Regions from separate parts of the Cupriavidus sp. SK-3 genome, predicted to be linked through region 1. Evidence: predicted binding sites of a transcription regulator. Region 1 holds the regulator's gene; the other holds the start of a gene.
What was found. Region 1 encodes LexA, which represses DNA repair genes until DNA is damaged. Its sites were predicted from a motif close to ACTGTATNNNNATACAGT; they were not measured.
Positions count from the first base shown of each region.

Region 2: a site for LexA is predicted at 4,355-4,372, ahead of imuA (translesion DNA synthesis-associated protein ImuA). Genes of this name have one in related genera too.

Region 1 is NZ_JFJV02000257.1:42,930-52,106, forward strand. Features, by position in the region: gene CF70_RS27225 (inorganic phosphate transporter) at 1-715, opposite strand, end outside; gene CF70_RS27230 (DUF47 domain-containing protein) at 729-1,355, opposite strand; gene CF70_RS27235 (replicative DNA helicase) at 1,567-2,958, opposite strand; gene rplI (50S ribosomal protein L9) at 3,199-3,651, opposite strand; gene rpsR (30S ribosomal protein S18) at 3,683-3,961, opposite strand; gene priB (primosomal replication protein N) at 3,965-4,264, opposite strand; gene rpsF (30S ribosomal protein S6) at 4,339-4,713, opposite strand; gene CF70_RS27260 (asparaginase) at 4,815-5,813, opposite strand; gene lexA (transcriptional repressor LexA) at 6,038-6,694, shown strand; gene CF70_RS37090 (hypothetical protein) at 6,804-6,971, shown strand; tRNA gene CF70_RS27270 (tRNA-His) at 7,141-7,216, shown strand; gene CF70_RS27275 (hypothetical protein) at 7,388-7,663, opposite strand; gene CF70_RS27280 (DUF808 domain-containing protein) at 8,145-9,086, shown strand.
Region 2 is NZ_JFJV02000006.1:47,032-56,208, reverse strand. Features, by position in the region: gene CF70_RS00480 (DUF2334 domain-containing protein) at 99-1,754, opposite strand; gene CF70_RS00475 (hypothetical protein) at 1,764-2,081, opposite strand; gene CF70_RS00470 (hypothetical protein) at 2,823-3,734, shown strand; gene CF70_RS38715 (hypothetical protein) at 3,667-4,020, shown strand; gene CF70_RS00465 (hypothetical protein) at 4,039-4,284, shown strand; gene imuA (translesion DNA synthesis-associated protein ImuA) at 4,404-5,108, shown strand; gene CF70_RS00455 (Y-family DNA polymerase) at 5,035-6,498, shown strand; gene CF70_RS00450 (error-prone DNA polymerase) at 6,508-9,177, shown strand, end outside.

The sequences.
Region 1 (9,177 bases):
CGAACATGGTACCCATGCCGATCGCCACATAGCAGGAAACGATGACCCAGATCGGCGGCTCCGCGCCGCCCTGCGCCACGTGACCGCTGGCGATCAGCAACATCCAGATGATGCCGATGGTCTTTTGCGCGTCATTGCCTCCGTGGCCCAGGCTGTAGAGCGAGGCCGAGATCAGCTGCAGCCTGCGGAACCAGCGGTCCACCCGCGACGGCGGCGTGCGAAAGAACGTCCAGGCCACGATCACCATCATCAGCGAACCGAGCAGGAAACCCAGCAGCGGTGAGATCACGATAAAGGCCACGGTCTTGAGCAAGCCACCACCAACCAGCGCACCGGTACCGCTCTTGGCCACCGCAGCGCCAACCAGGCCGCCGATCAGCGCGTGCGAAGACGACGAGGGAATGCCGTAGTACCAAGTGATCAGGTTCCAGGCAATGGCACCCATCAGGGCGCCGAAGATGACATAGTGATCGACGATATTAACGTCGATCGTGCCGGTTCCCACCGTGGCCGCCACCTTGAGGTGGAAGATAAAGATAGCCACCACGTTGCACATGGCGGCCATGGCCACCGCATGGTGCGGCTTGAGCACGCCCGTCGACACCACCGTGGCAATCGAGTTGGCGGCATCGTGGAAGCCGTTCATGAAATCGAACAGCAAGGCGAGCGCCACCAGCAGGGCGATCACCCACAAGCTCATTTGTATGGTCTGCATTCCGATGTGTGCCTCAGGCGTTTTCCAGGACGATGCCTTCGATGATGTTGGCAACGTCCTCGCACTTGTCGGTGATGGTTTCCAGTTGCTCGTAGATGGCCTTCAGCTTGATCAGGCGCTTGACGTCCGTCTCGTCGCGGAACAGCTTGGACATCGCCGCGCGCATCACGCGATCGGCCTCGGACTCGAGCTGGTCGATCTGCTGCGCCGTCTTCAGGATGGCGCTGGCATTGCTCATGTCTTCAAGCAGGCCGACCGCGATCTTGACCTGGTCGCAGCACTGCACGCAGATGGCGGCGAGCTTGCGCGCCTCGTCCGTCAGGCTGGTCACGTCGTACAGCGAGATGGTTTCCGCCACGTCTTCCATCAGGTCGAGGATATCGTCCATGGTGGTGATGAGCTTGTGAATCTCGTCGCGGTCCAGCGGCGTGATGAAGGTCTTGTGCAGCAGGTCGATCGTGTCGTGCGTAATGCGGTCGGCCTTCTTTTCAGTGGCCTGCACGCGGCGCGCATGCGCCTCGGCATTGGGCAGGTCGTTGACCAGCACCTCCAGCTCGCGGGCGGCGGTCACCGCGCAATCGGCATGCTGGTTGAAGTATTCGAAGAACTTGCCCTCGGTGGGCATGAATCGGCCGAACATGGAATGTTCCTTGTCGAAGCGCGGGGGCGCCGCGGGTTATTGCTGAATGAGGCAGGTACGCATTGCATGACAGCCGCCCTGGGGCGGCTGTCATCAAAACGCAATATTTTACAGGGTTGTGGAGCGAAGCCGGAGGACTTTGACAAGCGGCATGGACAATCCACCATTGCCGCCGAGCCACGATGCCCGGCAAGCCGCGCCAGGACAGGCTTCAGGTATCGTTGTCGAAGAAAGCGGGGCCGCCGCTGAAGTTGTCAAACTTCGTGAATTGACCCAGGAAGGTCAGGCGCACGGTCCCAATGGGGCCGTTACGCTGTTTACCGATAATAATTTCGGCCGTGCCCTTGTCCTGCGAATCCGGGTTGTAGACCTCATCACGGTAAATAAACAGGATCACGTCGGCATCCTGTTCGATAGCGCCGGACTCACGCAAGTCGGACATCACCGGGCGCTTGTTGGGCCGCTGCTCAAGGCTACGGTTCAGCTGCGAGAGCGCAATCACCGGACAGTTGAGCTCCTTGGCCAGCCCCTTGAGCGAACGCGAGATTTCCGAGATTTCGGTCGCGCGGTTTTCACCACCGCCCGAGCCCGACATCAGCTGCAAATAGTCGATGATGATCAGGCCAAGCTGGCCGCACTGGCGCGCCAGCCGCCGCGAGCGGGCCCGCAGCTCCATCGAGCTAAGAGCCGGAGTCTCGTCGATGAACAGCTGGGCATCGTTCATGCGCTGGATGGCATGCGTAAGCCGTGGCCAGTCCTCGTCGAGCAGGCGGCCGGTACGCAGGCGGTGCTGGTCCAGGCGGCCGACCGAGCCGAGCATACGCATGGCCAGCTGCGTGCCGGCCATTTCCATCGAGAACACCGCCACGGGCAGGCCCTGCTCCACTGCCACGTGCTCGCCGATATTCAGCGAGAAGGCGGTCTTACCCATCGAGGGGCGCCCTGCAACGATGATCAGGTCGCCCGCCTGCATGCCGCTGGTCATGCGGTCCAGATCGATAAATCCCGTCGGCACGCCCGTCACGTCGGTACTCGAGTCACGGTGGTACAACTCGTCGATGCGCTCCACCACCTGCGTCAGCAGCGGCTGGATCTCCTGGAAGCCCTTCTGTCCGCGCGAGCCCTCCTCGGCAATGGCGAACACCTTCGATTCGGCTTCGTCGAGCAGCTCCCGCACTTCGCGCCCCTTGGGGGCGAAGGCCGCACTGGCGATATCGTCGGCCGCGGTGACCAGCTTGCGCAGCACCGAACGCTCGCGCACGATTTCCGCATAGCGGCGGATATTGGCAGCGCTAGGCGTGTTCTGCGCCAGCGAATTCAGATAGGCCAGCCCGCCCACCTCCTCCGCCTTGCCAGCAACCTGCAGCGTCTCGTAGACAGTGATGACGTCGGCGGGCTTGGTGGCGGCGATCAACCGGGAGATGCTCTGGAAGATCATCCGGTGATCGAAGCGGTAGAAGTCCGCTTCGGACAGGAAATCGGCGATACGGTCCCAGGCGGCATTGTCCAGCAGCAAGCCACCCAGCACCGATTGCTCGGCCTCGATGGAGTGCGGTGGAACCTTGAGATTATCTAGTTGGGGGTCTGCGACGGGCGCGTTCATGGGAAGGGATTATAACGGTCGCCGCCAGACAGCCGGGGGAGAATTCGCAGCCGGTTGCTACCACGTCCGGCCAAGTGACGGCGGGGCAACCAGCCCGGTGGCCATGATGCAAACGCGGGTAGCGGCCAAACAAAAAGGCAGGAGCGCTTTGCTCCTGCCTTTTTGTTTGGTCAAGCCCGATACCGGCAACCGGTCCCTGCCTGCCAAACAGGCAAGCGGGACCAGCGGCAAGATCAATGCTTAGACGTGTTCGCCCAGGACGGAAACCGTCACGTCGACCAGCACGTCGGTGTGCAGCGAAACGCTGACCGGATGGTCGCCGACGATCTTCAGCGGGCCATTCGGCAGGCGCACTTGCGCCTTCTCAACCTTGAAGCCTTGACCAGCCAGTGCTTCGGCGATGTCGGCGTTGGTAACGGAACCGAACAGGCGGCCGTCCACACCCGACTTCTGGGTGATTTGCACGGTCAGGCCATTCAGCTTTTCGCCTTCGGCTTGCGAAGCTGCCAGCTTCTCGGCAGCTGCCTTTTCCAGTTCAGCGCGCTTGACTTCGAACTCGCTGATCGCGGTCTGGGTAGCACGGCGGGCCTTCTTGTTCGGGATCAGGAAGTTACGGGCGTAGCCGTCCTTCACGCGAACGATGTCACCCAGGTTGCCCAGATTGATGACTTTCTCAAGCAGAATAATTTGCATCGTGTTTTCTCCTTAACGGACCTAGGGCCGATCAGTTCTTGTGCAGGTCGGTGTAAGGCATCAGCGCGAGGAAACGCGCGCGCTTGATAGCCGTATCGAGCTGACGCTGATAGTGCGCCTTGGTGCCGGTCAGGCGGGCGGGGGTAATCTTGCCGTTGTCGCCGATGAAATCCTTCAGGGTGTCCAGATCCTTGTAGTCGATCTGTTCCACGCCAGCCACGGTGAAGCGGCAAAAGCGCTTGCGCTTGAACAGCGGGTTTTGCTGCTGGAAGCGCTTCTTGTTCTTGTTGTCACGTTTGACGAATGCCATGATTCAATCCTTTTCGAATGCTTTACATCCAGTGATGTGAAAGACGAGAGCCTTGCTGTTGCGGTGCTTGCGGGCCAGGAATCCTTCGCAGTCGAGCATCGCGCCGAGCGGAGTCCGCTCTAGCCGCTGGCCGATCTGACCGATTCCCATGGCGGCGATGGCGAATTCCACCTGCCTGGGCGTTTGCGCCTCGACCGTCTCACCCGCGTACTGCAAGATGCAGTTGACAACGGGGACCCCGGCCGGGGTGTAACGCAAGGCATCGCGTTCCGCGAGCGTTGCGCAGAGCCTTAACTGGTTCAACGCACTCTCCCGCACCGATGCCCGCACTTGCCGCCGCGGCGTTCAACGCCCACGGCAACCACAACAGTCCGCACTTAGGCGGCCTGGACTTCGCTGGTCTGTTGCGCGGCCTTGCGGGCTTCTTCGCGCTGCACTTCCTTCATCATCGGGGACGGTGCGGTTTCGGCCTTCTTGGTCTGAACGATGAGGTGGCGCAGCACCGCGTCGTTGAACTTGAACGCATGTTCGAGTTCAGCCAGGGTTTCCTTGCCGCATTCGATGTTCAGGCAAACGTAGTGAGCCTTGGCCAGCTTCTGGATCATGTAGGCCATCTGACGGCGGCCCCAGTCTTCCACGCGGTGGATCTGGCCTTCCTGCGACGTGACCAGCGTCTTGTAACGCTCGATCATGGCCGGAACTTGTTCACTCTGGTCCGGATGGACGATAAATACGATTTCGTAATGACGCATTGACGCTCCTTTTGGATAAGCCGCCCGGGCGCCATGTCCGGTGCAGCAAGGTTGGATAGCCTTAAAGTATAGCGTGTTTTTGCCCCCTCGAGCAAGCCGCCTTAGTTTTCGGCGAACAGCGCCTGCAACGCAGCGGGATCCACGGCCAGTCCGGGCGTAGTCGCCAGGGCCAGCATCAGGAGCACGCGCGCCTTATATGGATTGAGATCGCCTGCGGAAACGAAGGCACCTGAAGCCGGTCGTGGAGGTGCCGGCATTGCCACATGCCCTGCCCCGGTGCGTGAGCTACGCACCACGGCCACTCCCGCCCCGGCCGCGTCCACCAGCGCATCGACCAGCGACTGGTGAACCGACCCGTTGCCTGCGGCCGCCACGACCAGCCCCGCCACACCTGCCTGCGCCAAAGCGTCCACCACCAACCGGCCGGGCTCCGCGTAACTGGCAAGAATCTCCACCTGCGGCCATTTGGATGGCACGGCCCAGGCCTGGTCCGGCAACAGTCGGGGCGCCCGGACAAATCGCACGAGGTCGTCCTGCACGAACCCGATCGGGCCAGCCAGCGGCGACACAAAAGCGTTGACCGCTGACGTATGTGCCTTCACCACATCCCGCCCGGCATGGATTTCCTGATTAATCACCAGTAGCACGCCCTTGCCCGCCGCCCCGGCGCTGGCAGCCACCCGTACCGCGTCCAGCAGGTTCAAGGGACCGTCGGCCGACAGGGAGGTCGAAGGCCGCATCGCCGCCGTCAGTACCACCGGCACCGTGCCCACGCACGCCAGATGCAGCAGCATTGCCGTCTCCTCCAGCGTATCGGTGCCATGGGTAATCACAATGCCCGCCACATCGGCCTGCGCAGACCAGAACGCAACGCGTTCAACCAATCGGGTCCAGAGGGCGAACGACATGTCCTTGCTATCCACCTGCGCCACCTGCTCTGCCTCGACGCGGGCCACGTCGCCGAGCGCCGGCACCGCATCAAGCAGCGCCGTCACAGGCACTGTGGCCGCCTGGTACTTCGCGCTGCTGGCAGCACTGGATGAAGAACCGGCAATGGTGCCACCGGTAGCAAGCACGACGACGCGAGGCAGGAGGGACATGGCGAGATAGAGATCGAAAGCCAGAAAGATTGAGCAGCGAGCGAAAAAAGAGGCTGCAAGTGCCGCGAATTGTAACGCCCAGACTTGCGCGACACGGCGCGGCGTGCCGCGCCCGAGGCACCTGTCGATGCGCAAACTCCCAAAATTCCGCTTGCACTTCACTCGATACTGTATAAAATCACAGCATACTGTTTAAACATACAGTGCTTTCCAACACGGCGACCATGGCGACCCTGACACCGCGACAGCAGCAGATTTTTGACCTGATTCGCAGCAGCCTCCAGCACACGGGCTTTCCGCCCACACGCGCCGAGATCGCCGCCAAGTTCGGCTTCTCATCGCCCAATGCTGCCGAGGAACACTTGAGGGCCCTGGCCCGCAAGGGCGTAATCGAACTCACCCCAGGCGCCTCGCGTGGCATCCGGCTCAAGGTTTCGCGCAGCGACTCAGAACTACCAGACCAATTCTCGCTGCCAATGGCTGGCGTGATGCAACTGACGCTGCCCCTGGTCGGGCGCGTCGCGGCCGGTAGCCCGATCCTTGCCGCAGAACACATCGACCGCCAATACCAGGTCGACGCTTCGGTGTTCGACGTGCAGCCTGACTACCTGCTCCGGGTACGTGGCCTGAGCATGCGGGACGCCGGCATCCTCGATGGCGATCTGCTTGCGGTCAAGCGTGCCAGCGAGGCCCCGAACGGCAAGATCGTCGTTGCGCGACTGGGAGACGACGTCACCGTCAAACGCCTCAACCGCCGCGGCGACTCGATCGAACTCATTGCTGAGAATCCCGATTTCCCCAGCATCATCGTGCGCCCCGGCCGCGAGGAGTTCTCTCTGGAAGGTATCGCCGTCGGCTTGATCCGACCCAGCGGCTTCTGACGAGTGCGGCTGAGGCGGGCAAGCCCGTATCACGCCGACGCCCGATTGTGCCAACGCCGCCCGCTAGTCGGGCACCGCTAACTGTTGTTGCAAGTCACCAGGTGTAGCCATGCTGCCAGCCAACCGCCTCTCCGCCCGCCGCCCCGTCAAGCCCGTACCATTCCGCCAATCCAAAGGCGTGCGTATCTACCAGGGTGCGCAACGACGCACCATGGTGGGCAGCATGGCAGCCATCTGCCGCATGCTTGAGCTGGAGGAGTCGGCCAAGCTTTCATAGGTGGGCCACAGCAGCACTCACTTGCGCGCATCGCGGTAACCGACCTAACCGGCTGAAATCGCATAAGGCAGCGCAGAGAAAAAAATTGTGCAGAGTGCTAGCCATCTGCCTTTTGGTATTGTATGATCTTGTTCTTCGTTGCTCAGCAGCAAGCTGAACAACCTCTACGGTGGCTGTAGCTCAGTTGGTAGAGTCCAGGATTGTGATTCCTGTCGTCGTGGGTTCGAGTCCCATCAGCCACCCCAAGAATTTTCCTTGCAAAACAGCGCCTTAACCAAGGCGCTGTTTTCATTTGTGCACCCCAAAGCCAGGGGCCATTCCCGCCATCCTCCCACGGTGGGATTACTTGCTAACCGCCGGTGTCAGCACAACCCTCCTCCGTTTCTTCCACGCAGCGACCTCCCCCCATCCCTTAGCTAGTCCGCAAGAGGAAATCCAAATTCGCCGCGCTCCAGGTCTCGTTCAAATGCGACTGTCCACGAAATGCCGGTAGCTGCAGGATAGACTTGGACGTCTCCGCCCACTCGGGCGACAGTGATTTTCCGGGGGATATGACTCGACCCGCTGCCTTGCGAAATGCCCTCTTCCTCGCTCACCTCGAAGTCTTCTAGAACAAATCCATGCCGCGCGCAGGCGGATTCAAAGTCGCCGCGTTCATTCACGGGCAGTTCGTGGAACAGCTTTTGAACCATGGCTATCTCCCAGAGCCTGGCAAAATCCTAGCATGACGGCAAACCAGCTCGCATAGGACAACTGCATCCACACCGGGCAGGAGCCGTCGCTAATTGGCTCCGACACTCTCCAAAAAGCCTGAACGTGGCGGGCCCGGATAACCTGCAGAACCCCTCACAAGAGGGTTCTTGCGCGGGGAGAGACGATCGATACTCTCCCCAAGGCGCGTCTCCTGGTTATCACGGCCACACCTGTGCCAATCGATAGCGGGGGATCGTCTGCCACCGCAGGTCCGTTAGCTCGCTCACGCCTGGCGCTTCTGGCCGCCAGTTCCAACTCGATCTTCGTATGCGCTACCGCATCAGGCGGTGTCTCGGCGGCCCACATGTCATTGGACGACCTGTTCAGGCGCTCATCCATTTTCAATGGCAATATCTTGCCATGCGGCCTTGATCACCTGAAGGACCTCTCCTACTCAGCACCGACATGGGAGCTTGAAATATGGCCGGCACCAGCCTGCTTTTGCTGATCGACGACATCACCTCGATCCTTGACGATGTGGCAACCATGAGCAAGGTGGCTGCCAGGAAAACCGCTGGCGTCCTGGGCGACGATCTTGCCCTCAATGCGCAACAGGTCAGCGGCGTGAAAGCCGATCGCGAGTTGCCGGTTGTGTGGGCGGTTGCGGTGGGTTCTTTGCGCAACAAGGCGATTCTGGTACCGGCCGCGCTCGCAATCAGTGCTGCGACCCCCTGGGCGATCGTGCCACTGCTGATGGTGGGCGGCGCGTTCCTTTGCTACGAAGGATTTGAAAAGATCGCGCACCGCTTCATGCACGGAGAGTCGCGGAGCGAAGTAGATCCTCCTGGCAAACATCAGGCACAAGATCCTCCGACGGATTCAGTAATTGACGAGAAAGCGAAGATCCGCGGCGCGGTGCGCACGGATTTCATCCTGTCCGCCGAAATCATCGTGATCTCACTGGGGACCGTCTCCGGCGCGCCGTTTGGTACGCAGGTGGCCGTGCTGTCCGCCATCGCCCTCGTCATGACAGTGGGTGTCTACGGGCTGGTGGCCGGCATCGTCAAGCTCGACGATGCCGGCCTGTATCTTAGTCAGAAAGCCTCCACTCTCGCGCAAGCCGTGGGCCGCGGGATTCTTCGGCTGGCGCCTTGGCTAATGCGCGTACTTTCCGTTGTGGGTACCGTGGCAATGTTCCTGGTTGGCGGCGGGATACTGGCACACGGATTTCCTGGCATGCATCACCTGACGGAGGTAACAACGCAAATGCTTGGGGAAGTACCGTTGCTCGGCAGTGGACTGGAAATAGCGGCACCGATGTTGATCAATGCGATGATCGGCCTGCTGGCCGGGGCTTTGGTCACGATCGGCTTCACGGTAGTGAAGCGAGGAATACAGGTTCTTCTGCCGTCATCGCGCTAACTTGCGACTGGAACCTGTGCCTTGCGCAGGCGACTGCGGACAAGAAGGTTCGCTCGAAGCAGGCTTTGATCGGCCTTTTCGCCACGAGCGG
Region 2 (9,177 bases), on a different contig from region 1:
CAGAGACAGAGACTGCGCAGTTTCACATAAGCTGACCTGAATCCGAAAGGTGGCAAAGCAGCGGCGAAGACGGAACGCTGCTGCTCCCGCCAGTTACCTTAAAATGTACTGGCATCCGCCCACGTATAGCCGAGTTGTGTGATCCCCTGAATAAGGCTCTTGAAGTCCGCGAATCCGGGGGTTCCGACTGCGGACTCGAGCCAGAATGGGTGGAAGAAGAAGGAGGCTACGGCATCCTGCACCAGTAGCGCATATTGCGCGTTGAGGTAAATATCCTGCCACGTGTAAGTAAGACACGAGGAGGGATCGATATTGCAGATGTTGTACTCGATATTGCCGAGATTCTCTGGAATTACCTTCTGGCCGTAATAGTCTTTCTTGATGAGGTAAGGGAAAAACTGGCCGACGGAGAAATCCCGATTGATGGCCGCGGAGTTCAGGGTCGTCGGATTGTCGGAGGTATAGTAGACGACCCGTTGATAGGTATTGGCGAACCGCGGGGGTACGGCTTTGATGCTGAGTGGCGAAGACTGATAGTGCGGTGCCTCCCAGGCGAAGGGGGTGTAGCCGCCGGAAATCAGTTCCTGCAGGCCACTGTCGAGGCGCCCTCCTGCCCACTGTGTCGAATCCTCGGCGACTGGGGTATTTGCGACAGCATTCCAGAATTCGAAATCGTCGCCGCTGACTGCCGTATTCACATTTCGCATGGACTTGTACTGGTGCGTGTAACCATGCATCACGATTTTCGCGCCGCGAGCGCTCGCGTATGCGAGCGCGCTCTTGAGGCCCGTGGCTTGCGCAAAGGGGATGTCTTGTGCCACGCCGCCGTTGTATATGCCCAGCGGATCGCGATAGTGCGGGATGGTTGCGATCGAGAATGGTATTGCCAGGCCGAAGAGGTAGTCGGTGAGCGTCTTCATGGTGCTCGTACTCACCAACGCGCCCACGTCTTCCAGCCTTACCAGAGCCTGATGACCGGCGGTGCCTGCGCGGTTCACCATGCTGAACAGCATGTCACAGAGGACCAGGTAGCGGTCGCGGGGGCCGATGAACGAGAACGGCATGTCGGCCACGTACCAGAAGTTACCGGAGCGGATGATGTATGGAACTTGCTCATTCGTCTTGCTGTCCTTGATATTGACGAGCACTTGCGCCTTGGTCGCATCCGTGACTTGCGTGACACCGATATCAGGATCGGCGCGCACAACGCCAGTGGAAGCGTTGAAGTCGTAATACTTGACGAGGTTAGTATTCTTGTAGATTACCGTATCGAAGAAGCCCGGCGCTGGATTGCTGGACGACGGCGAAGAATCCAGTCCTCTCAAGCCGCTGAAGGAAATGCCGTAGCGTTGTGTGAAGGAATAGGTAGCGTTCCATGCAACTTGCCAGAGGTTGTACTTGAACCAGACGATGGTCTTCTGCGTGGTGGTGACGTCGCTCAGGAACGCAGTTGGCACGCCGGGATTGTCATAGTAGGCGCCGACATAGAATATGGTCTGATAATTCTCCACCATACCCGGCGTGTACTGGTCCACGGGCTTGAGCGTGACGGTGCCGTCGAAGTGACCGAGCAGGTTGCTCAGCATGATCGCGTAAGCCTGCCCCAATTTCGAATATGAGTCGTTGGGCGGAGCATCGTAGAGGATCAGGGCGGTAATCGGCCCTGTCCCCGTCGGTTGAGCACTGGCGGGTTGCAGCGCGCTCCCACAGCATATGCCGAGTACCAGCGTAATCGTGATCAGTAGTCGCTTCATGATATCCCCTTAGTCTCTCGAGAAGCCGCCGGATGTGGTGTTGAACTTGCCTTGGTTGAGTCCACCATGCTTGTGTCCGTGCTCCATCTTCCGCTTCTGCTCCTCGGGGACGCCGGGCTCGATCGAGGTAAGGTAGGGAGGGCGTGCGGGCGGCGTTACGCGAGTCTTGGGACCCTTGTCCTTTTTGCCGGACTCGGCATTCAGCGCGCTATTCATCGCGCCGATCTGCGTCGCGGTTTGGGCTGCAGGGGCATCGTCGGATCGGGCATAACTTGTACCTGTAGCGCAGGCGACCAGGATAGCGCTCGCGATGGAAAGCAATTTCATTCGTGTCGTACGGTGCAGAGTAGTCACGATGTTCTCCCTTGTTCTGCATGAAGAGGCTAGATCCAAGCCGTGACGACCTGCCCAGCCGGCTATTAAACGGTTAGTCTTACTGCCGATGGCGCATGTGAATCCCACTTGAACAGACTCCGCAATGGCCGCGGGAATTTCCAACGAAATGAGAACAAAGAAATATCTCGAAGCTGCCTGAGGTACACATGGCGTTGCCGGGAAAAACCATGTTGGTGGCTTCTGGGTGCGTGCCGAACATAGCAAGAACCATCTGCATTTCTTCGCCCCCCTGCGCCCTTTCGTCCTTAGGGGAATAGATGCATTCGCGCCCCAAGGAGAACGCTTCCCGCAAGCTAGCCACCACCGCAAGGTATGCCCTGCGCCCTCTTCTAGCATCTAGGTGGGTATATATCACTCTATTTCAGCACCCGTGCGTCGTCTGCCTTCGAAGCTTGGCCGCGAACGCAGGCATCGTCTACAACTGCGAAATTAGGCGCCATGCTCAATACTTGTCCATCGGGCGCGCCCGACCCTAAAGGATGAGGGGGTGGCCCAAGCAGCACTTATCGGCAGCATTTCCTAGTAGCCTATGTCAAGCTCTTGTGCCTGAGCGGAGAGCTCCGGGCGCCCAGCTGGATCAAGCTCAAATGCAAACAGCGGCAAGAATTCGTCATCTGCGGATTCACGGCCCCGAAGGGAAGCCGACAAGGCCTAGGCGCGCTTCTCCTTGGCGTGCACGATGAAACCGGGAAACTGCACTACGCGGGCAGCGTTGGCAGCGGTTTGGATTCGCGCATGCTGACCAAGTTGCTCGCAATGCTGACCGAACTGGAAGTGCCAGTCTGCCCCTTTGAAAAGCCACCACCGCGCTTAGCCGCCCGATGGGTCAAGCCGAAGCGGGTGGCCGAGATCTCATTTGCCGAGTGGACCAAAGAAGGCCGAATCCGGCATCCCGTCTTCCATGCCTTGCGCGCTGACAAGGCCGCGGGCAACGTGACAAGGGAGCGGCCGGTCGATGTGGAACAGCCCCGGCCTCGGCCAGCGCGCACGGTGAAGGTATCCAACGCGGAACGTGTGATTGACCCGTCGACCGGAATGACGAAAGGTGACCTGGTCGGTTTCTACGAAGCCATCGCGCCGCACCTGCTGCCTCATCTCCGCGGGCGCCCTGTGGCGTTGGTACGCGGGCCAACGGGCATCGACGGCGAGCTGTTCTTTCAGAAGCACGCCGAGACCATCAAGATCCCGGGGACCAACGTCCTCGATGCCAGCCTATGGGCTGGGCATCCGCCACTCCTGGAGATCGCCAGCCAGACAGCCATTGTCGCCGCAGCGCAGTTGAACGTGATCGAGTTCCATACGTGGAATGCGACCAAGAGTGCCATCGACAAGCCTGATCGCGTCATCTTCGATCTGGACCCCGGCGATGGCGTGCCATGGCGGCACATGCTTGACGCCGCCATGCTGACGAAGACTATGCTGGATGAGCTTGGCCTGGTGAGCTTTCTCAAGACCAGTGGTGGCAAAAGGCCTGCATGTCGTTGTGCCCATTGCGCCGGAACTGCCGTGGACCACGGTGAAGAAGTTCTCGCAAGATGTCGTTCTTCATATCGCCCAGACCATTCCGCAGCGCTTCGTTTCTAAGAGCGGGCCGCGCAATCGCGTGGGTAAGATCTACATCGACTACCTGCGCAACGGCCAAGGTGCGACGACGGTGTCCGCATTTTCTGCCCGCGCGCGGCCAGGTCTCGGGGTTTCGGTGCCGGTATCCTGGGAGGAACTGGAGGAACTGACAGCGGGCGATCATTGGACGATCCAGACCGCCCTGCAGCGCGTGGAAGCCGCCGGCTACGTCGATCCGTGGGCGGAGTATGCCGATACAAGAAAGGTGCAACAAATTGGTGCGGCCATCCGCAAGCTGGCTGGCTAGTCGATCGGAGGATTTGTCATGGCAACCCTTGCGGCGTTTCCTGCCGCGGAGCGCGAAGCCTTTACCAACGCCTGTCGTCGGCACGGGTTCATCGCCGCCGACTTTAGCGTCTGCGACATGACCGGGGAACAGGGTCGCCTGGTGAGCGTGCTGAGGCCAGAGACAGGCGTATTGATGCAGTATGCGGCAGGGTCTCGGGATTCTTGGTCGACCAAATTCGAGCACGACCTAGCCATCGGGGTCTTCGGAGACGCCCCCGAGTAAAACTGCGACGGTGCTCGCTCATCAAGCGGTCCTTAAGGCATTTTCGCGTTCGGCAAAGAAATCCGTGACCACTGTATATATATACAGTAAACTGGGTTGCATGGACTCAACCAACAGCCATGCCAACGCCCAATCCAGAATCCATCCATCCTGCGTTATGGAAAGCCTCCCAGCTCGCCCTGGCGAACGGTCGCACCGTCGCCACCGGCTATCCGGTCCTGACGGCCGAGCTACCGGGTGGCGGCTGGCCGACGGCATCGCTGATCGAACTTTTGGTGCGCCAACCGGGCGTGGGGGAGTTGCGCCTGCTGCGCCCCGCACTGGCGGAGGTCTGTAAGCGGCCTGTCGCCCTGATTCAGCCGCCGCAAACGCCACAGGCACTCGCCTTGGCCAGCTGGGGCTTGCCGCCCGAACGTCTGCTGTGGATCCGCAGCCAGCGCACGGCTGATGCCCTTTGGGCCACCGAGCAATTGCTGCGCGCCGGCACCTGCGGTGCGGTGCTCCTTTGGCAGACCCATATCCGCAATGACGCGCTGCGCCGCCTGCACCTGGCTGCACAGGGTGGCGAGGCGCTGTTTTGCCTCATGCGTTCACTGGCCTGTGCACGCGACGCTTCGCCAGCGCCACTGCGCATTGGCGTTGCGCCCGCCGCCGGCGGCGTCGATCTCTCCTTCATCAAGCGGCGCGGCCCGCAGCAGGACCTGCCCGTGCGCGTCCTGCTGGAACCGTCGCCGATCCTGCTTCACCGTCATGCTGCGCCTCTGGATCTGCCTGCACCTCTCGTCCCTGCCACTCGAAGTCTTCCGGCCGAATTGGTCCACTGAGTTGGCTGTGGCGGTGTTGGACAAGGAACGCGTGCACCTCGCTTCGCGCCTGGCGGCGGAGGCTGGCGTTCGCCCGCAGATGCGCCGCGGCGGTGTGCTGACCATCGCGCCGCAGACCCTGCTGTACGATCGAGCCCCGGAGAAGGAAGCCGACGCCCTGCAGCGCGTGGCCATGGCGCTCCTGCAGTTCGCGCCCAACGTGGTGCATGCCGAGGAAGCGTCCGTGCTGGTAGACGTGTCGGCCAGCCTGCGCCTGTTCGGCGGCATCCGCCAGTTGCGCCGCCGCATGCGCGCGTCTGTCGCCGCGCTGGGCTTCAGCGCGGCCTGCGGCTGTGCTCCGACAGCCCAGGGCGCCTGGCTGTTGGCCCATGCCGGTGGCGCAAGCACCCTCAAGATCGAGGCATTGGAGCGCCGGCTCGGCGCCCTCGCCATCGGCACCCTGCCCGCCGCACGGCCATTCCTGGAATGGCTGGATGGACTAGGGTGCCGTTGCCTTGCCGATATCCGCCGGCTGCCGCGGGCCGGGCTGCAGCGCCGGTGCGGCCGAGAACTGAACGAGGCGATGGATCGCGCCCTGGGCCAGGCGCCAGAGATCTTCGAATGGCTACAGCCCCCGCCAACCTTCTCAGCGCAGGTCGACCTTCCCGATCGCATCGAGCATGCGGAGGCCACCCTGCTCTACAGCCGCGGGCTCATCGTGCAGATGCTGGGCTGGCTGGCCGCGCACCATCTGGCGGTCACCAAAGTCTTGGTGGAACTCAAACACGAGCGCGGCCGCGAGGCGCTGGCGCCAACCGTCATCGAGATCGCGCTGGCAGAGCCCAGCTGGAGCGAGGATCACCCGATGCGCTTGCTGCGTGAGCGGCTGGCGCAGCTGCAGGTGGATGCCCCCATGATCGCGGTGCGCCTGTCCGTCACCGACGTGCAGGCCAAGGCGCCCCCCAGCGAATCGCTATTTCCTGAGCCCGGCGGCACGCCCGAGGACCACGCCCGGGTGATGGAACTGCTCGCGGCGCGGCTTGGCGCCGACAACATCCTGCGGCCGGAGTTGCGTGCGGACTACCGGCCGGAGGTAGCCAACACCTGGGTGCCGGCCGTCGGGAAACCCCGACCTGGCGCGGAAGCGCCCGCCCTGCCGCGCCCGGCTTGGCTGCTGGACAAGCCGATTGCCTTGCTGATCCGCGATCATCGCCCGTTCTATGGCTCGCCCCTGCGCATGGTGTCTCCCCCGGAACGCATCGAGGCCGGTTGGTGGAGCGGCGAGTTGGTGACGCGGGATTATTACGTGGCCGAGGGTCGCGATCACGCCCATTACTGGGTCTATCAGGAACGCATGGGCAGCCGGGACGGCGATGAGGCCACGTGGTACCTGCACGGGCTGTTCGGGTGAGGTGGCGCCATGGAATCCCTACGCACCGGCGCCGGCTTGCCCGACTACGCCGAGCTTTACTGCCTCTCTAATTTCTCCTTCCTTGAAGGCGCATCTCGCGCGGAAGAGCTGGTCGAGCGCGCCGTGCAACTGGGCTACAGCGCGCTCGCCATCACCGACGAATGCTCGTTGGCCGGCATCGTGCGGGCGCATGCCGAAGCCAAGAAGCACGGGCTAAAGCTGCTCGTCGGTGCATCGTTTCGCCTGGTCAATGCAGACGGAAGCCCCTGCATCTCCTTCATCGCACTCGCCCGCAATCGCGAAGGCTACGGCAACCTGTGCGAGCTAATCACGCTGTCCCGCACGCGCACGGCAAAGGGCGCCTACCTGCTCACGCGCCGGGATCTGGACGGCTCGGAAGGCGCCTACGCGCACCTGCGAGGCCTGCCCGATTGCACGATCATTTTCACGCCGGAGTACTGCACGCCAGCGGAGCGGCTGGACGCCCAAGCCGCATGGATCACGGCCACCTTTCCAGGTCGCGCGTGGATGAGCCTGACCCTGCTGTACCGCGCCATGGATGACATCCATCGGGCGGGCGTGATGGAAGCCGCCGCGGCCAATCACCTGCGCGTGGTGGCTACCGGCCACGTGCAGATGCACGTACGGTCGCGCAAGCCGCTTCATGACGTGCTGAGCGCCATCCGCTTAGGCAAGGCCGTGCCCGATTGCGGGTATCAGTTGACCCCCAACGCAGAACAGCACCTGCGCTCACGCCTACGGCTTGCCAATGTCTACCCGCACCGGCTGCTGACCGAATCGCTGCACATCGCCAATCTCTGCCAGTTCTCGTTGGATGAGCTGCGCTATGAGTATCCCGATGAAGTGGTCCCGACGGGCGTCTCTCCTGCGGAATACCTGCGAAGAGAAACCTACATCGGTGCGCACCACCGCTTCCCCCGAGGCATCCCTGCCACCGTCCAGGCCCAGATCGAGCACGAATTGGCGCTCATTGAGGACATGCACTACGAGCATTATTTTCTGACGGTTTACGACATCGTCCGCTTTGCGCGCTCCAATCGCATCCTCTGTCAGGGGCGAGGCTCGGCGGCCAACTCCGCAGTCTGTTACTGCCTGGGTATCACGGAGGTGGACCCGGCCCGTGGCAACCTGCTCTTCGAGCGGTTCATCAGCAAGGAGCGTGGCGAGCCACCGGACATCGATGTCGATTTCGAACACCAGCGCCGCGAGGAGGTCATCCAGTACCTGTACACGAAGTATGGGCGAACCCGCGCGGCGCTGGCGGCGGCCGTGGCCACCTATCGGCCGCGCAGCGCGCTGCGCGAGTCCGGCAAGGCGCTTGGCGTGGACCCGGCCATCGTCGACCTGGTCGCCAAGGCACACCACTGGTTTGACAGCAAGGCCGACCTGCTCAAACGTTTCGCGGAAAGCGGCGTCGATACGGAAAGTGCGCTGACCCAACGATGGGCAAACATGGCGACGCAGTTGCTCGGCTTTCCTCGGCACCTCTCCCAGCATTCGGGCGGGTTCGTGCTCGCCCGCGGCAAGCTATCGCGCCTGGTACCCATCGAGAACGCCGCCATGCCCGATCGCAGCGTAATCCAGTGGGATAAGGACGACCTGGATGCCGTCGGCTTGCTCAAGGTCGACGTGCTGGCGCTGGGCATGCTCTCGGCGATCCGCCGCGCGCTGGATCTCGTCTCCGAACAGCGTGGGGAGGCATTCGAGCTGCAGGATATCCCGGCGGAGGATCCAGCCACCTACGAAATGCTGTGCCGCGCGGACAGTGTCGGGGTGTTCCAGGTGGAATCCCGTGCGCAAATGTCCATGCTGCCCCGGCTGCAGCCCCGCACCTTCTATGACCTGGTCGTCGAGGTCGCCATCGTGCGACCGGGTCCGGTGCAAGGAGGCATGGTCCACCCGTACTTGCGGCGCCGGCAAGGTAAGGAACCCGTAACCTATCCGAGCCCGGAAATGGAAAAGGCGCTGTCGCGCACGCTCGGCGTGCCGATTTTCCAGGAACAGGTGATGCAGGTAGCCATGCTCGCAGCGGGTTTCTCGGCTGGCGAGGCTGACCAGCTGCGTCGGGCCATGGCGGCCTGGAAGCGCAAGGGTGGGCTGGAGCATTACTACGACCGCATCGTCTCCGGCATGCTGGAACGCGGGTACGAACGGGAATTTGCTGAGAGCATCTTCCGGCAAATCCAAGGCTTCGGTGAATACGGCTTCCCAGAGAGCCATGCGGCCAGCTTTGCGCTGCTGGTCTACGCCAGCGCCTGGCTGAAATGCCATGAGCCGGCCGTGTTCCTCTGCGCGATGCTCAACAGTCAGCCGATGGGGTTCTACTCGCCTTCGCAGCTAGTGCAGGATGGGAAACGCCACGGTGTCGACGTGCTGCCAGTGGACGTCACGATCAGCGGCTGGCACTCGTCACTGGAAGCCGACGACAAGAAGCCGCCAGCGGTTCGGCTCGGCCTCTCGCTGCTGCGCGGGATGCGCGCGGAGGCGGCGCAGCGCATTGAGGAGGCACGCGCCGTGCGCCCATTCTCAGGGACGACTGACCTGGCCCGCCGCGCGAACTTGGACAGGCATGATGTGCAGGTCCTGGCCGCCGGCGACACACTGCGAGCCTTCGCTGGCCACCGACGCAATGCACTCTGGCAGGCCACGGCCGCGGTG